One region of the Francisella adeliensis genome, then DNA from elsewhere that is predicted to be linked to it. Evidence: riboswitches for the same ligand, from Rfam matches in the RefSeq annotation. Region 1 holds a riboswitch; the other holds the start of a gene.

Region 1 (12,703 bases):
TAATGAATTGGTTAGATCTTATTTCACAAGAAAAGCAAAAACTATATTTTAAGCAAACACTCTCTTTTTTAGAGGCTGAAAAAGAGCAGGGTAAAATTATTTTTCCTGCTGAAGAAAATGTTTTTAATGCTTTTAAATTAACAGAATTTGATAATCTTAAAGTAGTTATCTTGGGGCAGGATCCATATCACAATTACAATCAAGCTCATGGGCTAGCTTTTTCTGTACAAAAAGGTGTCGACATTCCGCCATCTTTGCGCAATATGTATAAAGAGCTGGAAGCTAGTGTTGAAGGATTTCAAATCCCAACTCATGGTAATCTTGAAAAATGGGCAAAACAGGGGATTTTCTTGCTAAATACTACTCTTACTGTTGAAGCTCACAATGCAAATTCCCATAAAGATATTGGCTGGGAGACTTTTACAGATTCTATGATTCAGAAAATCTCTAAGTATAAGCAAAATGTTGTATTTATGTTATGGGGTGCTCATGCACGCAAAAAAAAGTCTTTGATTGATTCATCTAAGCATTTGGTGCTAGAGTCTTCACATCCATCGCCATTATCTGCATATAGAGGGTTTTTAGGTTGTGGACATTTTGTTTTAGCCAATGATTATCTACAGAAAAATAATCTTGGTGAAATAGAATGGAAGATATAACCCTAAGTAGATACTTAAATTAGACATAAACTCCTTTACGACAAATATCTCATTTTGTATCAGGGCGAGTGTTAAGCTTTGGTCTCATCAATTACATCAGTTCCTTTTGGAGTTTTAAAATTAAAATCCTCAGTTTTGATATTTGAGGTATTCATTTTTACATTATCAAATTTTATTTGAGTGTATTGATGTAAAGATGTTGAGATCTCTAAGCATTCTAGCTCACCACTACTATCAAATTTAATGGTAATGCTATTTATCATTTCATCATCTTTTGGCTTTAGGATGTAAGTGTTTTCTGATTTTTCTTTTATGTTAAATAACTTATCTAAGTTATTTGCATTTTTAGATAGTAAAATTAAATAAGGAAATTGAGCGATATTATTAGAAACTTTTTTAATAATAAGCTGTTCTAAATCAGCGTCATAAATCCATAATTTTGCACCATTTGACACTATTTGCTGGTTGTTTGGGGTTTTTGTAACCCATTTAAAATCACCAGGTTTTTTAAGGCTCATTATACCTTTTGAGTTATTGTTGCTGTTATTTTGACCATCGATAAGTTTTTGTGTGAAGTCAGCAGACATTGAGTTGATATTTTTAATTTTTGAAATTAAATCGTTCGTAGGAGAAGCAAAAAGTGTTGTAGCTAGAAGTGTGATAAATATAGTTAGGATTATTTTTTTCATTATTGTTCCCTATTTATTAGTACATCACGCATACCATTTTGGTTCATTTCGGAAACTATACCGTTATCTTCCATTTCTTCCATAAGTCTAGCTGAACGATTATAGCCTATTTTTAATTTTCTTTGCACTGCAGAAATAGAAGCTTTTTGAGATTTGATTACAATTTCAACAGCATCATTGTATAGAGGATCTTCACTGCTACCATTATCTCCGCTAGAACCATTTTCACCATCTTCACTAGTTTCTAAGATATCTTCAATATATTCAGGAGCACCATACTCTTTCCAAGCATCAACAACCTTATGTACTTCGTTATCATCGACGAAAGCACCATGGATACGCATAGGAGCTCCTAAACCTGGTTTTAGATATAGCATATCACCCATCCCCAAGAGCTGCTCAGCTCCTTGTTGATCAAGCATAATTCTAGAATCAATTTTTGCAGAAACTTGGAAAGACATTCTTGTTGGAATATTTGCTTTAATAAGTCCTGTAACCACATCTGCTGAAGGTCTTTGAGTTGCTAATATAATATGGATACCAGCAGCACGAGCTTTTTGTGCGAGTCTAGCAATAAGTTCTTCCACCTTTTTGCCAACTACCATTATCATATCTGCAAACTCATCAGCAACAACTACGATATATGGCATCTTAGTAAGTATTGGTGCTTCATGTGCTCGTTCTGGATTCATCTTAATAAACATTGTGTCTTTAAGTGGGCGACCATCTTTTTCAGCTTGCTCAATTTTATCGTTTAGTAAGGCAATATTTCTTACACCAGCTGCAGACATTAATGCATAACGGCGTTCCATTTCTTTTACACACCAGCGAAGAGAATTAGCAGCCTCTGTCATATCTGTAACTACAGGCGTAAGTAAGTGAGGGATACCATCATAGATAGAAAGTTCCAGCATTTTTGGATCTATCATAATGAATTTAAGTTGCTCAGGAGTACATTTGTAAAGCATACTTATAATCATTGAGTTAACACCTACAGATTTACCAGAACCTGTTGTACCAGCTACTAGTAGATGTGGCATTTTAGCAAGTTCAGCAAAAGTTGGTTTACCAGATATATCAACACCTATTCCCATTAGTGTTGGGGATTTAGAGTCTAAAAATTCGGGACAGCCTAGGACTTCTTTAATACGAACCATTTCACGTGTAGGATTAGGTAATTCAAGACCTACATAAGGCTTGCCTGGGATTACTTCAACAACCCTTACAGCTGTAGTTGATAATGCTCTAGCCAAATCTTGAGATATGCCAACAAGCTTGCTTACTTTAGTTCCACGAGCTAAATCTATTTCGTATCTTGTAATTACGGGGCCTGGGTAAGCACCTACAACTTTAGCGTTTATATTAAAGTCATTTAGGGTTTGTTCTAGTAAAGAGGATGTTTCATTGAGTTCTTGCTGTGATACAACTATTTTTTTATCTTCAGGTTCTAAGAGTAGGTCAATTGACGGCAGTCCAACTTTTTTAAAGTTGTCTCTAGTAGTAACTGCATTGTTAACTGGATTATTCTGTGTAACAGATTGGTTATTTAATGGTTGCTCAGTTTTAGCTTTAGGCATTACTGGGGCTGGAGTAGCTTCTACAAACTCTTCAAAGGAATCGAATCTTTTAGTCTCAGTTGACTCTATTTCTTCTGGAACTACAGGTTCAAAACCTCCATGTTCAGATCCGTTAACTATATTTTCTTCTGAGTCTTCTTCAAAGGATTTATTATCTATAAAAGTAAGTTCTTCATCGTTGTTAGGGTGACCTAAAATTTCTCTAAAAGTATCTTCATCACTTTGCTGTACACTTTGATCTGTTTTATTATCTAAACTTATGTTTGTTGATGCTTTTTCATCTTTTGATAAGTTGGAGGATTTATTTTTAAATTCCTCAAAATCATCAATCCTATTAATGTTATCTTTTTCTTTAGGTTTAGAGGTAGCAATATATGCAAGAGTTTTAGTTATTAACTTTGACACTTCTTTTATTAAGTTTAACCAAGAATTTCCACAATAAAGAGTTAGTCCAACAAAAAGAGTTATGATGAGAGTAAAAGATCCACCAACAGTACTTAGGTATTTAACTACAAATTTTGCACTCTCATATCCAAGAATACCTCCAGATCTTTGAGGAACCCAATAGTTTGCAAAGCTTAAATATAATTCAGCAAGACCAGTACATGAAAGGATGAAAATGACTATTCCAATGATTTTGATTGTAAACATAACATAGCTAAGCTGCTCGTCTTTAGGTTTTATGAGTAGCACTCGGATGATGTCAATTATTAAAAAAGGTATTAAAAAAGCAATTACACCAAATATTGCTAGTAGGAAGCTAGAAATATACGCTCCAACAGGGCCGGCATAATTTTTTGTGATAGTTTCTGAAGAGATACTACTCCAGCCAGCATCATTGATATTAAAAGTGAAAAGAGCAATGAAAAGATAGATTACTATAGCTGCTAATATTAGGACTAAAGCAATTTTAAGCCTTCCAACTGCATGATTTGTATTTTTATGTTTACTATCTGTCATGGTTTTGTATAGAATATAGGTGTTAAGCTTGTTAATAAAATCAAAGGATATTCTAACAAAAAAAAGCATAAAAATGTTAGAGTCTTTATAAATTAAAATATCTTAAGATAGCTAAGGAGAAATATTTTGGCGAAAATGCATGTTGCACTTGGTATAGTAGTTTGTTTTTTGGTATGGCTATTTTTCTTAATTTTCCCTAATGTTGATATAGATGTAGCTAGTCATTTTTATGATCCTTCAACGCAAGGTTTTGTTGGTGGTTATGATGGGGTTCTTGGATTTTTACACTGGTTTGCTAGATTCTTTCCAATATTTTTTTCTATTGGTGTGATTCTTTTTCTCCTAGGGTCGTTATTTATCAAATGTTTTCAGATTAAGCATCGCAAAGAAGTTTTTTTTGTTGCAGTTTGCTTGTGGATAGGACCAGGATTGGTCGTTAACTATATATTTAAAGATCATTGGGGTAGGCCTAGACCTGTTATGGTGCAAGAATTCTCTGGTGATATGGTTTTTCAAAAACCATTTGTTATATCCAATCAATGTGGTAAAAACTGCTCTTTTGTATGTGGTGATGCATCAATGGGGTTTTGGTTGTTTGCATTTATGCCACTTTTAGTGACTCGTAAAAAGAAACTGGTAGCTTTTACTGCAGCTATATTAGCTGGAGGAGGGTTAGGTTGGATGAGAATGGCACAAGGAGGACACTTCTTTAGTGATGTGATTTTCTGTGGGGTGTTTGTCTATATTTGTACATGGCTTATTTACTGGGTTATGTATGAGAGAAAGAAACCTTCTGTTGAGACTTGATGCTAGAAGGTCAGTTTGACAGCTTTTGGTCTGCTATGTTACACTTAGTGATGTCGGTTTTTTACCACAGATAATTTTAAAAGAAGAGGATGCGTAATTCTATAGAACTAATTTGAAAGTCATAACACTTAATGATGATTATGTTTCTAGAGATTATGCCGAAAAAAGTCAAAAAGTTATGATTTGATTTTTTGGGTCTAGTACTGAAAGGTGTTAGAACTGTCACACTTGCTTGAGTGTGGAGAGCTTCTGGTCTTAGCATAAATATATGCAGGGTCTCAGCCTCTTGATTTTTGAAAGCTTTCAGAGAATTTATTTAGTAATAAATTTTAAGTATGAATTGTTAAAAAAAGGATAGTATAAATGTCAGAAAAGTTAAATAGAAGTTTACAATCCCGCCATATGTCGATGATAGCTTTAGGCGGTTGTATCGGTACAGGACTATTCTTAGCTCTTGGTGGTGCAATAGCAGATGCAGGCCCAGGAGGTACAGTGCTTGCATATATTGTGATTTCGGTGATGGTTTATTTTTTAATGACTAGCTTGGGTGAGATGGCGGCTCATAGGCCTGTGAGTGGATCATTTTGTGAATATGCTACTCGTTATGTTGATCCTGCTCTTGGCTTCAGTACAGGGTGGAGTTATTGGTTTAACTGGGCGATTACGATAGCTGTAGAAATTGTGGCTGCTGGTGTAGTAATGCAGTACTGGTTTCCTGGTACTTCAATTATCCTATGGGGACTAGGCTTTTTTGCGTTAGTTTTTATTATAAATCTTTTGTCTGTCAGAGTGTTTGGTGAGTTTGAATATTGGCTGTCTTTCATAAAGGTTTCTACAGTTATTATATTCATTGTAGTAGGATTTTTATCTATATTAGGGTTGGTTGGTAATCATGAGAGTATTGGTTTTCATAACTGGCATATAGGAGACGCTCCTTTTCATAATGGGTGGCTAGGCTTTATTTCCGTATTTATGATAGCAGGATTCTCATTTCAAGGTAGTGAATTTATAGGTGTTACAGCAGGAGAAGCCAAAGATCCCAGTACTTCAATTCCAAAAGCAATTAAGCAAACATTTTGGAGGCTATTTTTGTTTTATGTGTTGGCTGTAATTGTTATTAGTACACTTATCCCATATAATGCCCCGTTTTTAATAAATGGGGCAGCTAGTGAAGATGTTTCTGCTAGTCCTTTTACAATCGTTTTTCAAGATATAGGTTTAAGTTCGGCAGCAACTATAATGAATGTTATCATCTTAACAGCTATAATCTCAGCATGTAATGCTAGTATGTACAGTGCTACCCGAGTTTTGTGGCATCTTTCCAAAATTAATCAAGCACCTAAGTTTTTTGCAAAAACTAATTCTAATGGAACTCCAATGTATGCTTTATTAGCAACATGTTTGATTGGATCAGCTTTTATTTTTGAACCGTTGGTTGGGGAAGATAGATTTTTTGGTCTATTAGTGAATATTTCTAGTTTAGCAGGCTTTATTGCTTGGTTTACTATAGCTATAAGTCATTATCGTTTTAGAAGAGCTTATATTAAGCAAGGTAAGAACCTTAAAGATCTTCCATTTGTAGCAAAATTCTTCCCTTTTGCGCCTATATTCGCATTACTACTTGTATCTATAATAATATTAGGCCAAGCAGGTGTGATTTTTTCTAATTATGATAGAAGTTGGGCTAGTCTTTTATTTGAGTTCATAACAACATATGTAGGTTTTTTTGGCTTTGTAGCATTATACTTTGGTTATAAATATATTAAGAAGACCAAGCTTATAAAGTTAGAAGACTGTGATTTAACTTCAGAATCTTAGGTGCAAGATGAGTGTTTTTTTGATTGATGGTAATGTTGGAAAGCTAGAAGTAGCTCATGATGAAGTAAAAAATTCTAGTGAAGATATTGTTGCTATAATCTGTCACCCTCATCCACTATATCAAGGGACTATGCATAATAAAGTAGTTACGACTATTTCAAGAGCAATGAAAACTCTTGGCATTGAGTCTTATAGATTTAATTATCGTGGGGTTGGAAATAGTGAAGGTCAGTATGGCGATGGGATTGGAGAGCTTGAGGATTTACTTTCTGTATATGATTGGATTAAAACTAATACCCAATTTAAAAAGATTATTTTATGTGGATTCTCATTTGGTGGAGCTATCGCATATAAAGGGCTTTCGAGCATTTTAGAAACGAATATCTTGGTTACTGTAGCGCCAGCTGTTGACAGATTTGATCTTACTAGTTATCCTCAACCTAGGGATGTTAAGTGGCTCGTTGTACAGGGTATAGATGATGATACGGTTAGAGCATCATCAGTTTTTGATTTTGTGCTAAATAAGGTGAACTCAGATTTGACATTAGTAAAGAAAAATCATGTAGGACATTTTTTTCATGGCAAACTTACTGATCTAAAAGTAACAATAGAAGATTTTGTAAAACCTATAATCAAATAATAGTAAAAAACACAGAAGGGATATATCAATGAACAGAAAAGTAGCACTTGAAGCAGTAAGAATAACAGAGTTGGCAGCATTAGCTTCTTGGGGACAAATGGGTCGAGGTGATAAGATAGCTGCTGATCAGGCGGCTGTTGATGCAATGAGAAAGGCTTTTAATGACGTTGATATTGATGGTACTGTAGTTATTGGTGAAGGTGAGCTGGATGAAGCTCCTATGCTGTATATTGGTGAGAAAGTTGGTGCTGGTGGCTGTAAGGTTGATATAGCTTTGGATCCACTTGAAGGAACTACAATCACATCTAAAGGTGGTGCTAATGCGCTAACTGTATTGGCAATGGCTGATGAAGGTGGTTTCTTAAATGCTCCAGATGTTTATATGGAGAAAATTGCTGTAGGTGGCATTACTGCTCCTAAAGGCATAGTTGATCTTGATGATTCTGTGACAGATAATCTAAAAAGAATTGCTGAGTATAAAGGAGTTCATATGTCAGCGTTAGTTGTATGTACTATGGACAGACCAAGGCATGCAAGTATTATTAAAGAAGCTCGTGAATGTGGAGCTAGAGTAATACTTATAGATGATGGCGATGTTTCTGGAGTTATAGCTACAGCTACGGAAGGTTCTGGTATAGATGTGTTTATAGGTACAGGTGGTGCTCCTGAAGGTGTGTTATCTGCTGCTGCTTTAAAGTGTCTAGGTGGACAAATGCAAGCAAGACTTGTTTTCCATGATGATGCTGAAATTAAAAGAGCACATAAGTGGGGTATTACAGATCTTGATAAAAAATACGATATAGATGATCTTGCTTCAGGTGATATTATATTCGCTGCAACAGGTGTAACTGACGGTAATATGCTTCAAGGTGTAAAGCGTATTAAAAGCCCACTTCGTGGTTCTTTTGCAGTTACTCATAGTGTAGTAATGCGTTCTACAACAAAAACTGTAAGACATATTACAGCAGAGCACAGCTTTGATTTTAAAGATGGTGTTGAGAACTTCATGTCTTAACCTTGTTTGTAAGATCTATAATCAAATTTAATATCTCTATCTATATTTCTGAAACCAATTTCTTATAAAATGAATTATAAAAGCTCTAGATGGTGAATTCCGTTTTGTAGACGGGGACTATAATGCTCAAGTGGTTTATAAGTAAGTCTTATTGTAATTAATAAGTATTTATTTCTAGGCTCTTTATAAAAGTATGATTGAATTAACTGTTTTCATACAGTTTAAATGGGGCAAATGCATTGAGTAATTAGAGTTTGTCTACTCGATTAAGTATAGTGCGTAATTTCAGCTAATAAGAGTTATGACAAGGCGCCTATATTAGTAAGCTTATAGAATTTATTTAAAAATAACTGAAAAAAAATTTAGTTATTTTTGGTGATTTGTGTCGAATAAAATGTTTTTTCGTTTTGAAAAGGATTGAAAAGCTTTTATATGTGATATATAATCACGGCGATTCACCTACTTAATACAGTTTAGTTTAAGTGTTAATACTTTTAAAAATAAGGATTTACTATAATGAAACTTAAGAAAATAGTTCTAGCTACTTCAGTGCTTTTGGGTACTTTTACAGCTTCTTTCGCTGCTGATGCAGTAGCTGATACTGATACTAGTATGACAACTGATGTATCATCTACAATGGATAAGCCAGAGGCTTCTAGTGTTAGTGATAATTCTATTATTACTCCATTTGCTAGCACTTATAGCTCTATAACGAATGAGAATGATACTTGGGGTCCTCAGGATAGAACAGGTCAATGGTATCTAGGTGTAGGTGCTAGTGGTCTTGCGGATAGTGGTAACTCCCCTTCAGGTGGTGCAGCTAATTTCCTTTTAGGTTATAACATCAATAAATATTTTGCTGTTCAATATAATCAAATGGTAGGTAAGCATTTTGCTGGTATAGGTGAAGGTGTCCTTAATCTGAGTAATAGTACTATGTTTACTCCATATGCTGCTGCTGGTGCTGGTTGGGGTAATTTATCAGGTCAAGCAACTGGTGCTTGGGATGTTGGTGGTGGTCTTAAATTTGAACTATCAAGACATGTTCAGGCAAGTGTTGACTATAGATATATTCAAACAATGGCTCCAGTGGGCACAGGCTCTAATGCTATGGGTGCTACAAATAATATTGGTGCTGGTTTAACTTGGTTCTTTGGTGGTGATGAGAATGCTCAAAATACATCAGCGATACAAGATAACGGTGCTAAGACTGCTGCAGAAACAATCCCTACAGTTGATGAGAGTAAATATACTCTTCCAGAAGGTATTCAACAATGCGAAGGTAACTTCAACTTAACTAAAGATGGAGTAGCTTGCTATACTGTTGATGGTGATGATGTTACTGTTTATTTAGATACTAAATTTGCGTATGATAGCACTGATCTAAATACTAAAGGCAAAGATGCGATAGCTTCTTTTGTTAAATTTGTGAAAGGTAGTGATATTGCTTCTGTAACTGTTAAAGGTTATGCTTCACAAGGTCAAACTGGTGGCGAGTTTGAAATCTATAACCAGAAACTTTCTGAGAAAAGAGCAGAAGCTGTTGCAGATTACATGGAAAACCTAGGTCTAGCTTCTGATAAGATTGATACTAAAGGTTTTGGTTACTACGATACTCTAGAAGGTGTTGATAAAACTGATACTGCTAACCAACGTGTACAAGCTAGTGTTTCAGCTCCTTTGAAGAAATCTTAATTCCTTTTAAGCTATATTCCTTGCCTTTTCTAGGCACTAAAAATCATATTTAATTTATTTCAGCTGAATAAAGCAACTTTTATATTGTTTTATATGTTTTGTAGCGTTTATTTTGATTTTGAGTCTAAAAAAATATGATCAGAGATTTTATTAAATTAATTGTGAATGTCTATGTGCTTTTTAAGAGGCTTAAAAAACAAAAGCTTTATATATTGTGGTTTTGTAGTGAATGACAGATTAAAGAATTTTTTATAAGAAACTTGATGGTGAGAGAGCTATTTATTTTCATCCCAAGTATTTCTAAGGGTTACAGTTCTGTTAAATACTGGTTTATCCTTTGAATGATCTTCTCTGTCTGTGACAAAATATCCAATCCTATTAAATTGGAAGCGTTCTTCGGCATTAGCATCTTTTAGAGATTTTTCTACTTTAGCATTTTTGGTTAATAAGAAAGAATTAGGATTGATACTAGTTTCAAGGTTTTCATCCGAACTTGGGTTTTCAGTATTAAATAGTCTGTCATATATTCTTACTTCTGCATCAATACAGTTGTTAGCATCAACCCAGTGAAGAATACCTTTAGGCTTTATACCGTCATCTGGTTTTTTACCACCAAGTGTTTCTGGTAAATAGCTACAAATGAGCTCAGTGACCTTTCCAGCTTGATTAGTAATTACCTCTTCACAATCAAGAACAAAAGCATTCATTAAGCGAATCCTACCATTAGGACTTAGTTTTTTCATACCTTTTTCTAACTCAAATACAAAGTCTTCATTATCAATATAAATTGTATCTGATATAGTAATATCTCTTCTACCAAAATCAGGGTTTTGAGGATGGTTTGGCACATTTAATGTTTGTGTTGGCATATCTTTGATAGTTACTTTTAGTGGCTCAAGCACAGCATTTTTTCTAAGGGCATTTTTGTTTAGATCATTTCTTATGGATTCTTCTAAAATTGACATATCTATAATTGAATCTTGTTTAGATATACCAACAGTTTCACAGAAATTAACTATAGATTCTGGAGTATAACCTCTACGACGAAAGCCTTTTATGGTTGGCATGCGCGGATCATCCCAGCCATTAACAAGCTTGTTATCAACCAAATGCTTTAACTTTCTTTTACTCGTGATTGTGTAGTTTAAGTTTAACCTTGAGAACTCTATTTGTTGTGGCTTTAATTCAAATTCTGCTTCAGTTACAATCCATTCGTAGAAAGGTCTTTGATCTTGAAACTCAAGAGTACAAAGTGAATGAGTTATCTCTTCAATAGCATCTTCAAGAGGGTGAGCAAAACTATACATTGGATATATGCACCATTTATCACCAGTTTTAGGATGATGTGCAAATTTTATCCTATAAAGTGCAGGGTCACGCATGTTTATGTTACCTGAGCTCATATCTATTTTTGCTCTTAGTGTTTTACTGCCAGCTTCAAATTCACCATTTTTCATTGCTTCAAAGAGTTTCAAATTCTCTTCTACAGATCTATCTCTATATGGGCTGTTTTTGCCGCCTTCTTTAAGTGTTCCTCGATATTCGCGAACTTCATCAGCAGATAAGTCACAGACAAAAGCTTTATCTTTTTTAATGAGGGTAATAGCTATTTCATACATTTTTTCGAAGTATTCTGATGCAAAGTGAGGGGTGTTTTCCCACTGAAACCCAAGCCAATTAACATCCTCTTCGATGGCTTTGATATATTCTATATCTTCTTTTTCTGGGTTAGTATCATCAAATCGTAAGTTACATTTTCCAGTAAATTCATTGGCGATACCAAAATTCAAACAGATTGATTTAGCATGACCAATATGTAAATAGCCATTTGGCTCTGGGGGAAATCTTGTTAGTACACTAGAGATCTTTTTTGTCCCAAGATCTTTTTTTATTATATTTTTAATGAAGTTAGTTTTATTTGTGATGGTTTTATTATCCATTTGTTAAAAGAAAAGGGTTGTTTAATAAGTTACTGATATTTTACTTTATATATAAACTAATAGCATAACTTTTTGAAAAAAATGTTTATAACATATATACTTTGATCAAGTAACCAACTCTATAGTTATCGGGAAGATATACTCTAATGGATCCAGCCACTATTGATGATAATAAATTTCTTTATACAAATCAAAATGTATATACAAATCTGACTTTAAATGAGCTTGCACTACATGCTCAAGAGCAAGCTGGATTTCTTGCAAGGAAAAATAAAGCCTTATTAGTTGATAGTGGTAGTGTTAAGGGTAGACTTCCTGAAGATAAGTTTGTTGTTGAAACTAAGTATGCAAAAAAGAATGTTTGGTGGCATGAGAATGGTTCGGATAATAAACGCCTAGCGAGAAGTAATTGGAAGTTAATTAAACAACAATTATGTAAGGATGTTTCACAAAAAAACCTTTTTGTTGTTGATGGTTTTTACAATCATGATGATAAACATCGACTAGCAGTTAGACTTATTACAACACAAGCATCAGCTGCGTATTTTTTTAAATTAACTACTATATCTCCAACACTAAAAGAGCTTGAGGGCTTTGAACCTCAATGGGTAATGATGCATTCTCCAGAGACGGTCTTAGAAAATTATAAAGAACTGGGTATTAATTCATCAAAAATTATTGCAACAAACTTAAAGCAAAGAGAAAGTTTATTTGTTGGAACGTTATATTTGCGAGAGATAAATAAAGTACTATTATCGATAATGAGCTACTATTTGTCCTTAAATGATATAGGGGTTTTTTATTGTGCTGTAAGTGTTGATGAGCAAGCAAAAAGTACTATGTTTTTTGGATTATCGGGCAGTGGAAAGGCGACTCTAGCTCTTGATAATGAGAAGAGTCTGG
Region 2 (12,703 bases), 770 kb from region 1:
TGTAAATGTAATAATCTGTCCCGCATATGATGGATCTGTAAGTGTTTCTTGGTAGCCTGTCATACCTGTATTGAAACAAATCTCACCATCTGTCCAACCACGAACACCAACCGATCTACCTAAGTAGTATGTACCGTCTGGAAATACTAATAATGCATTAGTCATATCATTTGCTAATATCATAAAATAACCTTTTTAGAGTGAAAATATACTTTGAATGAAACTTTAGAGATAATTTTTCTTATCATTTTACTTATGTAAAGTTGATGGATAAATTAAAGGTATTGTATGGAGTGAGGTTACATCTGTAAAGAGCCAATACGATCTTTTTTTTTATTTCTTTTTTTAGACTAGTTTTAAGGATGCTTTTATAATAGAATTATCTTTTCGACGCTTAATTCTTATAAGAATAAATATATATTGTAATGAAAAAAACACTCCTTATTATAACTCTTTTATTATCGCTTATTCCTGTTGCATACTCTGAGGGTAAGCTAGTTTTTGTTTCACTCATAACTCGGCATGGTGATAGGGCTCCATTTGCAAATATAGTCAATGCTGACTACAAATGGGGAACATCTCTTTCTGAGCTTACGCCTATAGGTATGAATCAAGAATACAACCTAGGAAAAAGACTTAGAGAGAGATATATAAATCAATTTAAACTCCTAAGCAATAACTATGAAAATCAAAGTATTTTCACATTATCAAGCCACACAAATAGAACAGTTGTAAGTGCTCAAAGCCTACTTGTAGGACTTTACCCTCCTGGCACTGGACCATCATTAAAATATGGCAGTCCAGCTATTCAAGGGAGATTTCAGCCTATACCAATCATGACCCTTTCTGAAGATTCAAAGCTTGTAAGCTATCCATATGAGGACTATCTCAAGGTACTTAAAAAACATATTTATCAATCTCCTGCTTGGTTGAAAAAGACCAAGGAAGTTGAACCTAGCTTTAAAAAATGGCAGCAAATACTTGGAAACAAAATAACTGGGTTAAATGACATCATTACTGTTGGTGATGTTTTGATAGTTGCTAAGGCTCATGGTAAACCACTACCAAAAGGCTTATCTCAAAAAGATGCTGATCAAATTATCAAAATAACAGATTGGGGACTTGCTCAGCAATTCAAATCTCAAAAAGTTGCATATACATTAAACGGCGAGCTAACAAATAAAATACTAATCGATCTAATAAGTGCTTCTACAGGTGACTCTAAATATAAAATGACATACTACTCTGGGCATGATCTTACTCTGCTTGGCATTATGGGGACCTTGGGTGTACCACTAAATGAATCTCCTAGTTATGCTAGCCATATTGAATTTGAATTATACCAAGATGACGGAAACTATTCTGTAAAAATCAGATATAACGATCAATATATCAAGCTACCAATTATGGATAAAGATAATAGTTGTACACTAGAGGCATTCTCAAACTACATCACAATGATCAATAATAAATTTTCAAAGTAATTCTTATATTTCTATAATTCAGTGATTTCACTATTTTGATGAAACTAATAGCTATTACACAATGACATAAGACTTATTTTTTTGCTCAAACTTATGTTTAGTGTGTAACTTCAGTTAACTAATCTGATATCATTAATTTGTAAATTAACCTTCTAGGAGAAAATCATGAGCTGCCCATTTAAAGAAAGTAAAGGTTGTCCAATGAAAGCTGGCAAATGTTATTTAGGAGTTTTCCTAACTATCCTGGCAATCTCTATAGGCCTTAAAGTCATTACATTCATACTAAATGTTATACCTGGATCTGATTATGGTAATATCTGGTTTGTATTACTTGCTAGTATATTAGTATTATATGCTAGTAAATACCATAAAAAAGGAAATAAAGGCTGTGGTACGGGATGTGACTGCCCTTGCAATAAAAACAATTTAGATAATGAAGCTCCCGAGTCTAATGTAGGGAAATAAAACTTCAATTATCTAATATACGTTTCATAATTCTGAAAAGTCATCCCTTCAGCTTGTCTATACTCAGGAATATCTTCCCTTGGCTGATCATCTATCAGCTTAAACTCAAGATCTGGAGAAAAATTATTCTCTAACTCATTTTGAAGAGCACTAAAAGGAGGAGCTTGGACTTTTTTATCATGCTCCATTACTAGGAGAAGCACTTGTGTTTGCTTTGTAGTTACACTCTTCATCATTTCCGCATACTTAGACCTTAACAACTTCGGCAAAGCAATATATGCACCCCTATCATACCATATAGTAATATTTGGCAACTTTTGAGCAATTCTAGGTGATTCAAAAATATCTGATACATATATGCTCACATTCCTGCCTTTATAGCACTTACAACCCTCTTGATCTAAAATCTCATACTCTATATGGTTTGTCGTAAAAAAAGATTTAACAGCTTTTTCTGAAATCTCAACACCTACAACTTTAATATTTTTAGATAAGAAAAATAAAATATCTATACTACTTCCACACATTGGGATAAAACACAATGAATTATTATCCACTTTTAATTTCGAAAAATGCTTAACTAAAAACTCATTCGCTGACTCTTGACAAAAATTTTCCACATCATTATTTTTCCAACGATCGAGCCAATATTCATTATTTACCTTATCAGTTTCAATTCCACTCATATCATTTATTTTTAGCTTCTAATTAGCAAGTATCATATCATTATTTGAATGCTATAACGTCCAACTTTCAATTATAATCCAAAGAGCTGCTGAAAAAGATAACAAATCAAATCTAGCGATTTTATATTCAATTGCTATAATCTTTCTCAAGCTTCTAAAACCTCTTATTTACTACACTTAAAAAATAACATTAACTTATCCAAGGGTCTTAAACCATGCCGATACAAATCAGTAACAGAATAAAAAATATAAATGCCTCTGCAACAGCCTCAATGTCCTCTAAAGTTCAAGAACTTAAGGATAGGGGAAGAGAAATACTCTCTCTCAATGTTGGGGAACCTGGTTTTCATACCCCTGCTATAGTTAAGCAAGCAGGTATTGAAGCTATACAAGAGAATGTCACTCAATACACTACTGTTGATGGTTACAAAATGCTCAGGCAGGCTATCATTGATAGATATCAAACAGATTATCAAATCAAGTATGCTCTCGATGAAGTCTGTGTAACAACAGGTGCAAAACATAGCTTGCACAATGTTTTTAACTGTACGATAAACGATGGTGACGAAGTCATATATATGGCACCATACTGGGGATCTTATCCTGATATGATAAAACTTTCTGGAGGTGTTCCAATTGTTTTAGAAACCGATATTGAAAATAACTTTGAACCAGACATTGATAAGTTAGAAAGTTTAATCACTGCAAGAACTAAAGCAATTTTATTAAATATTCCAAACAATCCATCCGGAACTATTTATTCAAAAAAGACTATACTTGCTATTGCTGAGCTTATGGATAAATATCCGAACATTATATTAATTAGTGATGAAATTTATGATCAAATCTACTGGAAACAAACCCCAATAACCATTACTCAGGTATCTCCTCATCTTAAACAACGTACAATTGTAGTTAATGGTGTTTCAAAAAATTATGCTATGACTGGTTGGCGAGTAGGATATATAATCGCTCCGAAGGAGTTAATACAAGCGGTAAAAAAATTTCAATCACAATCTTTATCATGCGCATGCTCTATTTCGCAAATTGCAGCTGCTACTGCAATGAGACTAGATAGAAAAGATTTGATGTATATGGTGGATGCATACTATAGTCGTATTTGTTATGTAACTGATGCATTAAAAAACATCCCTAACGTACAAATATTTATTCCTCAAGGTGGTTTTTATGTGTTCGTAGATATACGTAAAATATTATCTAAAATGAACATCTCTGACGAGGAATTCTGCCTACAACTTTTAGAAAAAAAATCAGTAGGAACAATACATGGCAGTGCATTTGGTGCTCCTGGATATGTTCGAATTAGTGCAGCTGCAGAGATGAGTACTTTAAAAGAAGCAATTAGTAGGTTCAAAAATTTTCTTTCAACTATTTAAAAAAATTAAGGCATAAAATTCTTTTCAATATTTATTTTATCTGCCAAGATATAGACATCTAAAATCTAAAGCTATAAATTTATGACTAAAAATAAAAAAACCGTTGGTTTTATAGGTTGGCGAGGTATGGTTGGCTCTGTACTTATGAACAGAATGGCACAATCTAATGATTTTGAAAAAATCACACCTTTGTTTTTCACGACTTCACAACAAGGTCAAGAAGCTGAGATAAATGGTAATAAACACTTACTTAAAGATGCTTATGATATTAAAGAACTAGCTGAAATGGATATTATTGTTACTTGTCAAGGTAGTGAATATAGCCAAAAGATATTGCCTGAGCTTCGCACAAATAATTGGCAAGGTTTTTGGATAGATGCCGCATCTAATTATCGTATGGATGATAATTGCATAATAGCTTTAGATCCTATTAATCTATCAAATATCCAGCAAGCAATAAATGATGGTGTTAAGAACTTTATTGGCGGTAACTGTACAGTTAGCTTAATGATGTTAGCTATACATGGCTTGCTGAAAGCTCAACTTATTGAGTCTATATCTGTAATGAGCTACCAAGCAGTTTCTGGATCTGGTGCTCGTGCTATGAGTGAACTTTTAGAGCAAAGTAAAGTTATGAGTGAAAGCTTAAATACTAAAGATGCGCTAGAGCTAGAAAAAAATGTCCGTTCTCAAACAAAAAATGATAACTTCTCTTGTACTCAATTTATGGCTCCAATGGCTTTTAACCTAATTCCATTCATAGATACATTATTAGAAAACGGTCAAAGCAGAGAGGAATACAAGGCTCAAGCCGAACTCAACAAGATACTAAACTCAAAAGAAATAATTCCAATAGATGGCATTTGTGTAAGAGTTCCTGTACTTCGAGCACATAGCCAAGCCCTCACAATACACCTAAAAGAAGAGTATCCATTAAATGAACTAGAAACTATTATTTCATCAGCAAATGAATATGTAAAGTTTGTACCTAATACGCCCGAAGATACTGCCAAACATTTGACTCCACTATCTGTTTCAGGTTCATTGGATATTGCAGTAGGTCGCTTAAAAATTACTAGCATTTCTAAAAAACATATCCAACTTTTCACAGTTGGCGATCAACTTCTTTGGGGGGCTGCCGAACCTCTTAGACGAGTACTTAATATCTGTTTAAACACAGCATTCTAAAAGTCCCTTCTAAATTTTCTAAAATATCTGCCATATTATGTTTGACATTTTTTAAACTTAAATGCTAAACTCATTTTCATAATAAGTTTTTCTAAGATCAACTTATTCTTAAGAAGAGGAGCGTAATCTATAGCCCCAACCTGAAAGTAATAACACTTAAAGATGGTTGATTTGCTAGATTTTATGCCGAAAGAATGTAGAAGTTATTGGCTATATTCTTGGGTCTAATACTGAAAGGTAGTAGAACTGTCACGTTAATTATACGTGGGGAGCTTCGGTTTTAGCACTATCCTTTGCAAAATCTATTTTCCCTGCACTAGCAAATATTTGGAGGGAATTTCCTTGAATAAACAACTCATTATTGCAAAATTTGGTGGTACTAGTGTAGCTAATACAAACTCAATCAAACATTGTATTGAAATTATAAAAAACTCACCACAAACAAAGATTGTCGTTGTAAGTGCTCAATCAGGTGTTACAAATCTTTTAGTACAACTTGCAACACAATGTAATACGAAAGACTCAATCACTCAGATTATTGAAGAAATTAAAAATATAACTAAGCCTATATTACAAAATATTAATGACTTAGAAACTTCTATAAAAATCGATAATATTCTAGAAGACTTAAACTTACTAGCTGAAATGTCTTTACGACTTAAAACACCTCAACTATCTGATGAGATATTATCATTTGGTGAGTTTATATCTGCAACACTTATGACTCAATCGTTAAAAAACTCTGGCCTACCTGCTTTACATCTAAGTGCAAAAAACATTATTAAAACTGATAGTCACTTCGGTCAAGCAAAAGCTCTTACATCAGAAATTAGAACACATGCTCAACAACATTTACTACCTCTAATTGAGGAAAATATTGTCATTCTTGAAGGTTTTATAGGTTCAGATAGTTTTGGACAAACCACAACTCTTGGACGAGGAGGTAGTGACTATTCAGCTGCACTAATTGCTGAAGCGATACAGGCATCTGCTTTACATATTTGGACTGATGTCCCTGGTATATACCAAGTTGATCCCAGAGTTATAGAAGAATCGACATCAATCGAGAAAATAACTTTTAATGAAGCGGCTGAATTAGCAACTTTTGGTGCAAAAATCATTCATCCAAGCACGCTATGGCCTGCAATACATAATAACATCGATATTTTTATAGGGTCAACATTTAACCCGACTATAGCTGGGACATGGATTTCAAAAGAAAACCAACAAAATCCGCCTGTTATTCGTGCGATAGCTGAGCGTAAAAACCAAGTTTTACTTACTATAAAAAGTTATGACATGGTACATGCTCAAGGGTTTCTTGCTAAAGTTTTTAATATATTAGCCCAGCATAAAGTTAGCGTTGACTTAGTCACCACAAGTGAAATTAGTGTGGCACTAACTCTAGATCACATAGGTAGTCAATCTATTGGTAATACATTATTAACACCAAGCTTACTAAATGAACTTAATGAAATAGGTAATGTTGAAGTTAAGATTGATAGAGATTTATCTTTAATTGCAATTGTTGGTAACGATATTCACCAAACAAAGAATATCAGTGCTCGCGTTTTTTCTGAATTAACTGAATACAATATTCGCTTATTTAGTCATGGAGCTAGTGGTCACAATATATGCCTGCTAGTTGATAAAAATGATGCTCCCAAAATTATAAGAAAAATATACGACCAGTTTTTTAATCTAAAAAGGAGTTCTATATGAAAATTGCAATAGTTGGAAAAGGCAAAACAGGCCAAGCTGTAGTCGACATATTAGGCGCTGATAATATTTCTGAAATATTTGATTCAAAGAATATTGTTACTTCAGAAAAGTTAGATAACGCTGATATTGCAATCATATTCGTTGATAGAGATACACTCACAAATATAATGTCAATACTTCTAAATACTACGACCCCTATAGTTTGTGGGACAACTGGTTTTGAATATTCAAAAGAATTTATTGAAAATATCAATATCAGCAAAAAGACATGGGTTGTAGCAAATAACTTTAGTTTATCTATGGTTTTTATAAAAGAAACTCTCGAGTCTTTAGGAAAAATCAAGGATTTAATCCCTAATGCTCAATATAGTATAGAGGAAACTCATCACACACAAAAACTTGATGCTCCAAGTGGTACAGCAGTATCTTGGCAACAATGGACTAATGTGGATGAATGCCCGATTTCTTCTATTCGTACTGGTGATGTAAAAGGCATTCATGATCTTAGAATTGATTATGAATATGAAAGTTTACAATTTAAACATATTGCGCATGATCGCAAACTTTTTGCTCAAGGAGCTATTTGGACTGCTAAGTATATTATTCAACACCCAGATACTAAAGGATTTCATCAGTTTGAAACACTTGTTAGAGGAGCTATAAATGGATATTAACAACAATCTTTATACCGCTATAATCACACCAATGGATGAAAATGGTAAAATAGACTACACTAGTTTTGAGAAACTATTAAGATTTCAAGCAAATTCAAAATGTGGGATTTTAATTCTAGGAAGTACTGGTGAAGCACTTGCATTAAGCTTTGAAGAGCAATGCAAAGTAGTAGAATTTACATGTTCATTAGAATTAGACACTCCAATAATGGTAGGTGTCGGAGGATACCAACTTAGCCAACAGATCAAATGGATAAATTTTTGTAATAATCAAAGAATAGATAGTTTTTTACTAGTCACTCCTCTTTATGCTAAACCAGGAACTTTGGGGCAAACTTCTTGGTTTCAGTCATTATTAGATACTGCTCAAAAACCATGTATTTTATATAATGTGCCATCAAGAACAGGGGTAAACTTAAGCTATGACACATTGGAAAACCTAAAAAACCATAAAAACTTATGGGCAATGAAAGAAGCGTCTGGTGATTTTGAGCGTTTTGCGAACTACACAAAGATTGCTCCTAATTTAAAAATGTATAGTGGTGAAGATGCCATTCTTCCTGAACTTGTTGATAATGGAGCTATTGGCTTAATATCTGTTATATCAAATATATGGCCACAGCAGGCAAAAAAGTATGTTCAAGAAAGTACAAGTAAAACAATCAAAGATGAAGTTTCTCAGCTATGGAAGCAAGCTACAGCTGCTTGCTTTGAGGTGGCTAATCCTATACCTGTCAAAGTATGGCTTGCCTACAAAGATATAATCAAATCAAATACATTAAGAGCCCCTCTTATAGCTAATGAACTCAACAGCATAAAGAACGTTAACGATGCCGATACATTAATAAATACCTACTATGAATCAATATAAACACACAAGGAAGAAATAATGAGCTGGGAAAAAAACTTAGAACAATTACAAAAAGGTGAAATAAGAGCAGCTAACCAATTATCTAATGGTAACTGGGAAGCTAACACTGAAGTTAAGCAAGCAATATTAGATGCTTTTAAAGCTGGTAAAAATAAAGATTTCAATGGAATTTACGAAGGCTTTGTAGACAAGCACAACCTCTCTCCCCGTAAATTTAACACCTCAGATGCAGTTCGCATGGTGCCTGGAGGTTCATCTGTTCGCGCGGGTGCTTATGTAGCTCCATCTGTAATTATCATGCCACCATCTTATATAAACACAGGTGCTTATGTAGATAAAGGGACAATGGTAGACAGTCATGTCTTAGTTGGCTCATGCGCACAAATAGGTAAAAATGTACATTTATCTGCAGGCGTTCAAATCGGAGGAGTTTTAGAGCCTATAGGCATGAGCCCAGTTATTATTGAAGATAATGTTTTTGTTGGTGCTGGTGCTGTTATTGTTGAAGGTATCGTAGTCGGTAAACGAGCTGTTATAGCTCCATCTGTTTCTTTATCAAAAGGAGTTTCTGTCTATGATAGTGTAAATGAAAGAGTGTTAGAAAAAGGTGAAAAAATCCCAGAAGGTGCTGTTGTAATCCCAGGATCTCGACCAGTAAATACAAAATGGGGTAAAGAGCATAATCTACAAATGTATTGTCCTATAATTATCAAATATCGTGATGATAAAAGTGATAAGTCTCTTTCGCTTGAGGAGGCATTACGCTGATGTTTTCTATCGAACAACACAAAGATAATTTAAATAAACTTACAAAAGATATAGAGTCTCCTTTTTTCTTTTATGATCTTGAAGAGTTGGAAAGTAATCTAAAAAACATCAAAACTTTACCTATTAAGCTTTGGTATGCAGTTAAAGCAAACCCCTTATCCAGTATTATAGAAACTGTTTCTGAACAAGGTATCAATTTTGATGTTGCTAGTATCGGTGAGCTAGACCAAGTACTCAAACAAAATGTAAACCCTGAGAATATCTTACATACAGGCCCTGCTAAATCCTATAATCAAATTTGCTATTTCTTGGAAAAAGGTGTGCGTATTTTTGTATTAGAAAGTACCCAGCAATATGCAGATTTATCCAAAGCTTCTAAGCTTTATAATATAGAGGTTAAGGCATTACTTAGAGTTCAATTAAGATGGGATAACTCTTGCGAAAAGAATGTTCTTGGTGGCGATAGTATTACACCTTTTGGTCTACCTCCTCAAGCATGGAAAGAGTACTTTAGCACTAATCAAAATAATAACCAACACCTTAACATCATTGGTTTGCATTGCTTCCAATGGGGAAACATTACTAGTTCGAGTAAGCTATTTGATTTGTGGAAAACTATTACACATTCACTAGTTGACTTAGCATCTGAAATTAAGATTGATTTACAAGTTATAGATCTTGGTGGTGGACTTGGAATACCTTACTACAATGAAGACGAAAAACTTAATATCAAAGATATAAAAGCCGCTTTAGATAAACTAAAAACCGAATATTCCCAAATAGATTTTTGGCTTGAATTGGGTCGTTATGCTGTTGGTGAATGTGGTGTTTATATAACTCAGATTATTGATAAAAAAAATGTTTATGATAAAACCCTACTTGTACTTGAGGGTGGTAGCCATCATTTAATTCGTCCTTTTGTTAGTAAGCAAGCTTTCCCTGTATTTAATCTAAATAGAAATGATAACAGTAAAAATACAATGGAATTACATGGACCCCTGTGCACTAGCATAGACTATTTAGGAAGTATTGATTTACCTCAAACCACTAAACCAAACGACACTCTTGTATTCAAACAAGTTGGAGCATATGGTTTTACTGAAAGTATGCCTTTTTTCTTATGTCATACCCTACCTGCCGAAGTTATATACAAAAATCAACAAATAAAAATTATTAGAGAAGCAAAAAAAGCTAGTGAATGGCTAATGTGATTAATCAAAACAAATACATGAAGTAGATTTCCTAAAACCCTATAATAAGTAACTCATTTTTTTGCTATACTTTCATCTAGGAATTGAAAAAGGAGAAAGAGAAATGTCTAATCAAAGTTTACTCATAAAAAACGCTACAGTTGTCAACGAAGGTAAATCTTTTAAGTCAGATGTCTTAGTTGAGAATGGCAAGATAGCTCAAGTTGCTGAAAACATCTCAAAAGAAGTTGATAAGGTAATTGATGCTACAGGACTTCATTTATTGCCTGGTATGATAGATGATCAAGTGCATTTTAGAGAGCCGGGTCTTATGCATAAGGGCGAGATTGAGACAGAGTCAAAAGCTGCTGTAATGGGTGGTATTACTTCATATATGGAGATGCCAAATGTAAACCCAGCTACAACAGTTGTAGAGCGACTAGCTGAGAAAAAAGAGCGAGCTGCTGCTAGATCTCATGCTAACTATGCTTTTTACTTAGGTGCTACAAATGACAATGTCGAAGAGCTAAAACGCCTGAAACCAAATGATGCTTGTGCTATTAAGATATTCATGGGTGCTTCAACTGGTAATATGCTAGTCAATAACAAAGAAACTCTTGAAGGCTTCTTTAAAAACAGTCCACTTCTGATAGTAACTCATTGTGAAGATACTCCAATGATTACAGAACTTGAGAATAAAGCTCGTGAGAAATACGGCGAAGATGTACCGTTTGACTTACACCCAGAGATTCGCTCAAGAGAAGCTTGCTTTAAGTCATCAGAGCTTGCAGTAGGACTTGCGAAAAAATACAACTCAAGACTTCATGTACTTCATCTAACTACAGCAGAAGAGATGGTACATTTTGATAATACTATTCCGCTAGAAGAAAAACGCATCACAGCAGAGGTTTGTGCGCATCATCTATTCTTCTCACGCAAAGACTATGCGGAAAAAGGTTCTTTGATAAAGTGTAACCCTGCTGTAAAAGAAGAAAGCGATAGGTTGAAGCTTTTAGAATGTGTAGCGAACAATACTATCGATGTAATTGCAACAGATCACGCTCCACATACTTGGGAAGAAAAGCAAGGTACTTACTTTAAAGCACCTGCTGGCTTACCATTAGTTGAAGAGGCTCTTATATCTGTACTAGAGCATCATCACAATGGCTTCTTAACTCTTGAGCAAGTAGTACAAAAGACTGCCCACGCTCCAGCTATAGTTTACAAGGTTAAAGATCGTGGTTTTATCCGTGAAGGCTACCACGCTGATTTAGTGCTTGTGAATCTAAACGAACCTCATACGCGTACTGATGAAATCAGTCACTACAAGTGTGGTTGGACTCCGTTTGCAGGTCGTACATTCAAATCAAAAGTTCAAACAACTATTATCAACGGTGTTGTGAAGTATCATAAAGGTAAAGTTATCAGTGATCAAAGAGGTCAGTGTTTAGAATTTAATCATGAGTTTTAAATTATAATTTTCATCAACTTCTTTAAAAGGTTTAAAAAAATTCAAAACCACACTTAAACATATACTAAATAATAATGTTTTTTGATATTATTCCTAATAAGTAGACTTCTAACTATATTAAATCATGTCAGTAATTAAAAATCTAAAAAATTATAGTAATAGTGTCTTAGATTGGTCATCATTTGACGGTAAAAAAGCATTACTTTTGATGCTTATTTCATTGCTATTTTTTTACCCTATACTTTATGGGCATGGAATTTATACAGATGATTTACATCGACTAGAGACAGGTGCATTTTGGTGGTTAAATGATGGACGGCCATTAACATACTTGATAGGCAAAATGTACTCTCTTACTCGAGGACCTGTAATCGACCCAACACCATATAATTGGATTATATCAATTGCACTCATTGGTGTTGCAGCAAAACTTGTGTACCTGCATTTTGCTAACACCTATAAACAAACAGCATTCATGTTAGCATCAATTTTTATAGCTAATCCTTTTTTTATTCAAAATATGCTATACCGTTTTGATAGTATTAGTATGGCTCTAGCTGTTTTTTTTTGTGTTCTAGGCTTTTGTATAAGACAAGAGTGTTTTTTCCTCAAGATTCTTCTTTTATTCATAAGTATGAATTTTTATCAGACCGCATATAATTTATTTCTTGGTTTAATGGCAATTGATTTATTGATTATGTTTAGTAACCCTCAAACAAAAGGAGATATTAGAAAGTACTTAATTAAAGGTTTTCTAATCTTCTTCCTAGTAACAGTTTGTTACTTT

What was found. A riboswitch is a leader RNA that binds a small molecule or an ion and turns the genes downstream of it on or off. The one in region 1 is predicted to bind lysine.
Region 2: linked by a shared signal. The riboswitch ahead of lysC (lysine-sensitive aspartokinase 3) and the one ahead of CDH04_RS07535 (amino acid permease) in region 1 are both predicted to bind lysine.

The regions. Positions count from the first base shown of each region.
Region 1 is NZ_CP021781.1:1,554,109-1,566,811, reverse strand. It holds partial or broken gene ung (uracil-DNA glycosylase) at 1-659, shown strand, start outside; gene lolA (outer membrane lipoprotein periplasmic chaperone LolA) at 731-1,348, opposite strand; partial or broken gene CDH04_RS10140 (DNA translocase FtsK) at 1,348-2,820, opposite strand; partial or broken gene CDH04_RS10135 (DNA translocase FtsK 4TM domain-containing protein) at 3,354-3,885, opposite strand; gene lpxF (lipid A 4'-phosphatase LpxF) at 4,021-4,692, shown strand; lysine riboswitch at 4,768-4,949, shown strand; gene CDH04_RS07535 (amino acid permease) at 5,056-6,510, shown strand; gene CDH04_RS07530 (alpha/beta hydrolase) at 6,518-7,150, shown strand; gene glpX (class II fructose-bisphosphatase) at 7,179-8,165, shown strand; gene CDH04_RS07520 (OmpA family protein) at 8,682-9,860, shown strand; gene CDH04_RS07515 (glutamine--tRNA ligase/YqeY domain fusion protein) at 10,136-11,800, opposite strand; gene CDH04_RS07510 (phosphoenolpyruvate carboxykinase (ATP)) at 11,947-12,703, shown strand, end outside.
Region 2 is NZ_CP021781.1:273,114-285,816, reverse strand. It holds gene carA (glutamine-hydrolyzing carbamoyl-phosphate synthase small subunit) at 1-183, opposite strand, end outside; gene CDH04_RS01430 (histidine phosphatase family protein) at 426-1,484, shown strand; gene CDH04_RS01425 (hypothetical protein) at 1,650-1,949, shown strand; gene CDH04_RS01420 (class I SAM-dependent methyltransferase) at 1,958-2,635, opposite strand; gene CDH04_RS01415 (pyridoxal phosphate-dependent aminotransferase) at 2,851-4,032, shown strand; gene asd (aspartate-semialdehyde dehydrogenase) at 4,114-5,220, shown strand; lysine riboswitch at 5,326-5,503, shown strand; gene lysC (lysine-sensitive aspartokinase 3) at 5,563-6,942, shown strand; gene CDH04_RS01400 (dihydrodipicolinate reductase C-terminal domain-containing protein) at 6,939-7,616, shown strand; gene dapA (4-hydroxy-tetrahydrodipicolinate synthase) at 7,606-8,487, shown strand; gene CDH04_RS01390 (2,3,4,5-tetrahydropyridine-2,6-dicarboxylate N-succinyltransferase) at 8,506-9,255, shown strand; gene CDH04_RS01385 (PLP-dependent decarboxylase) at 9,255-10,466, shown strand; gene CDH04_RS01380 (dihydroorotase) at 10,570-11,916, shown strand; gene CDH04_RS01375 (glucosyltransferase domain-containing protein) at 12,041-12,703, shown strand, end outside.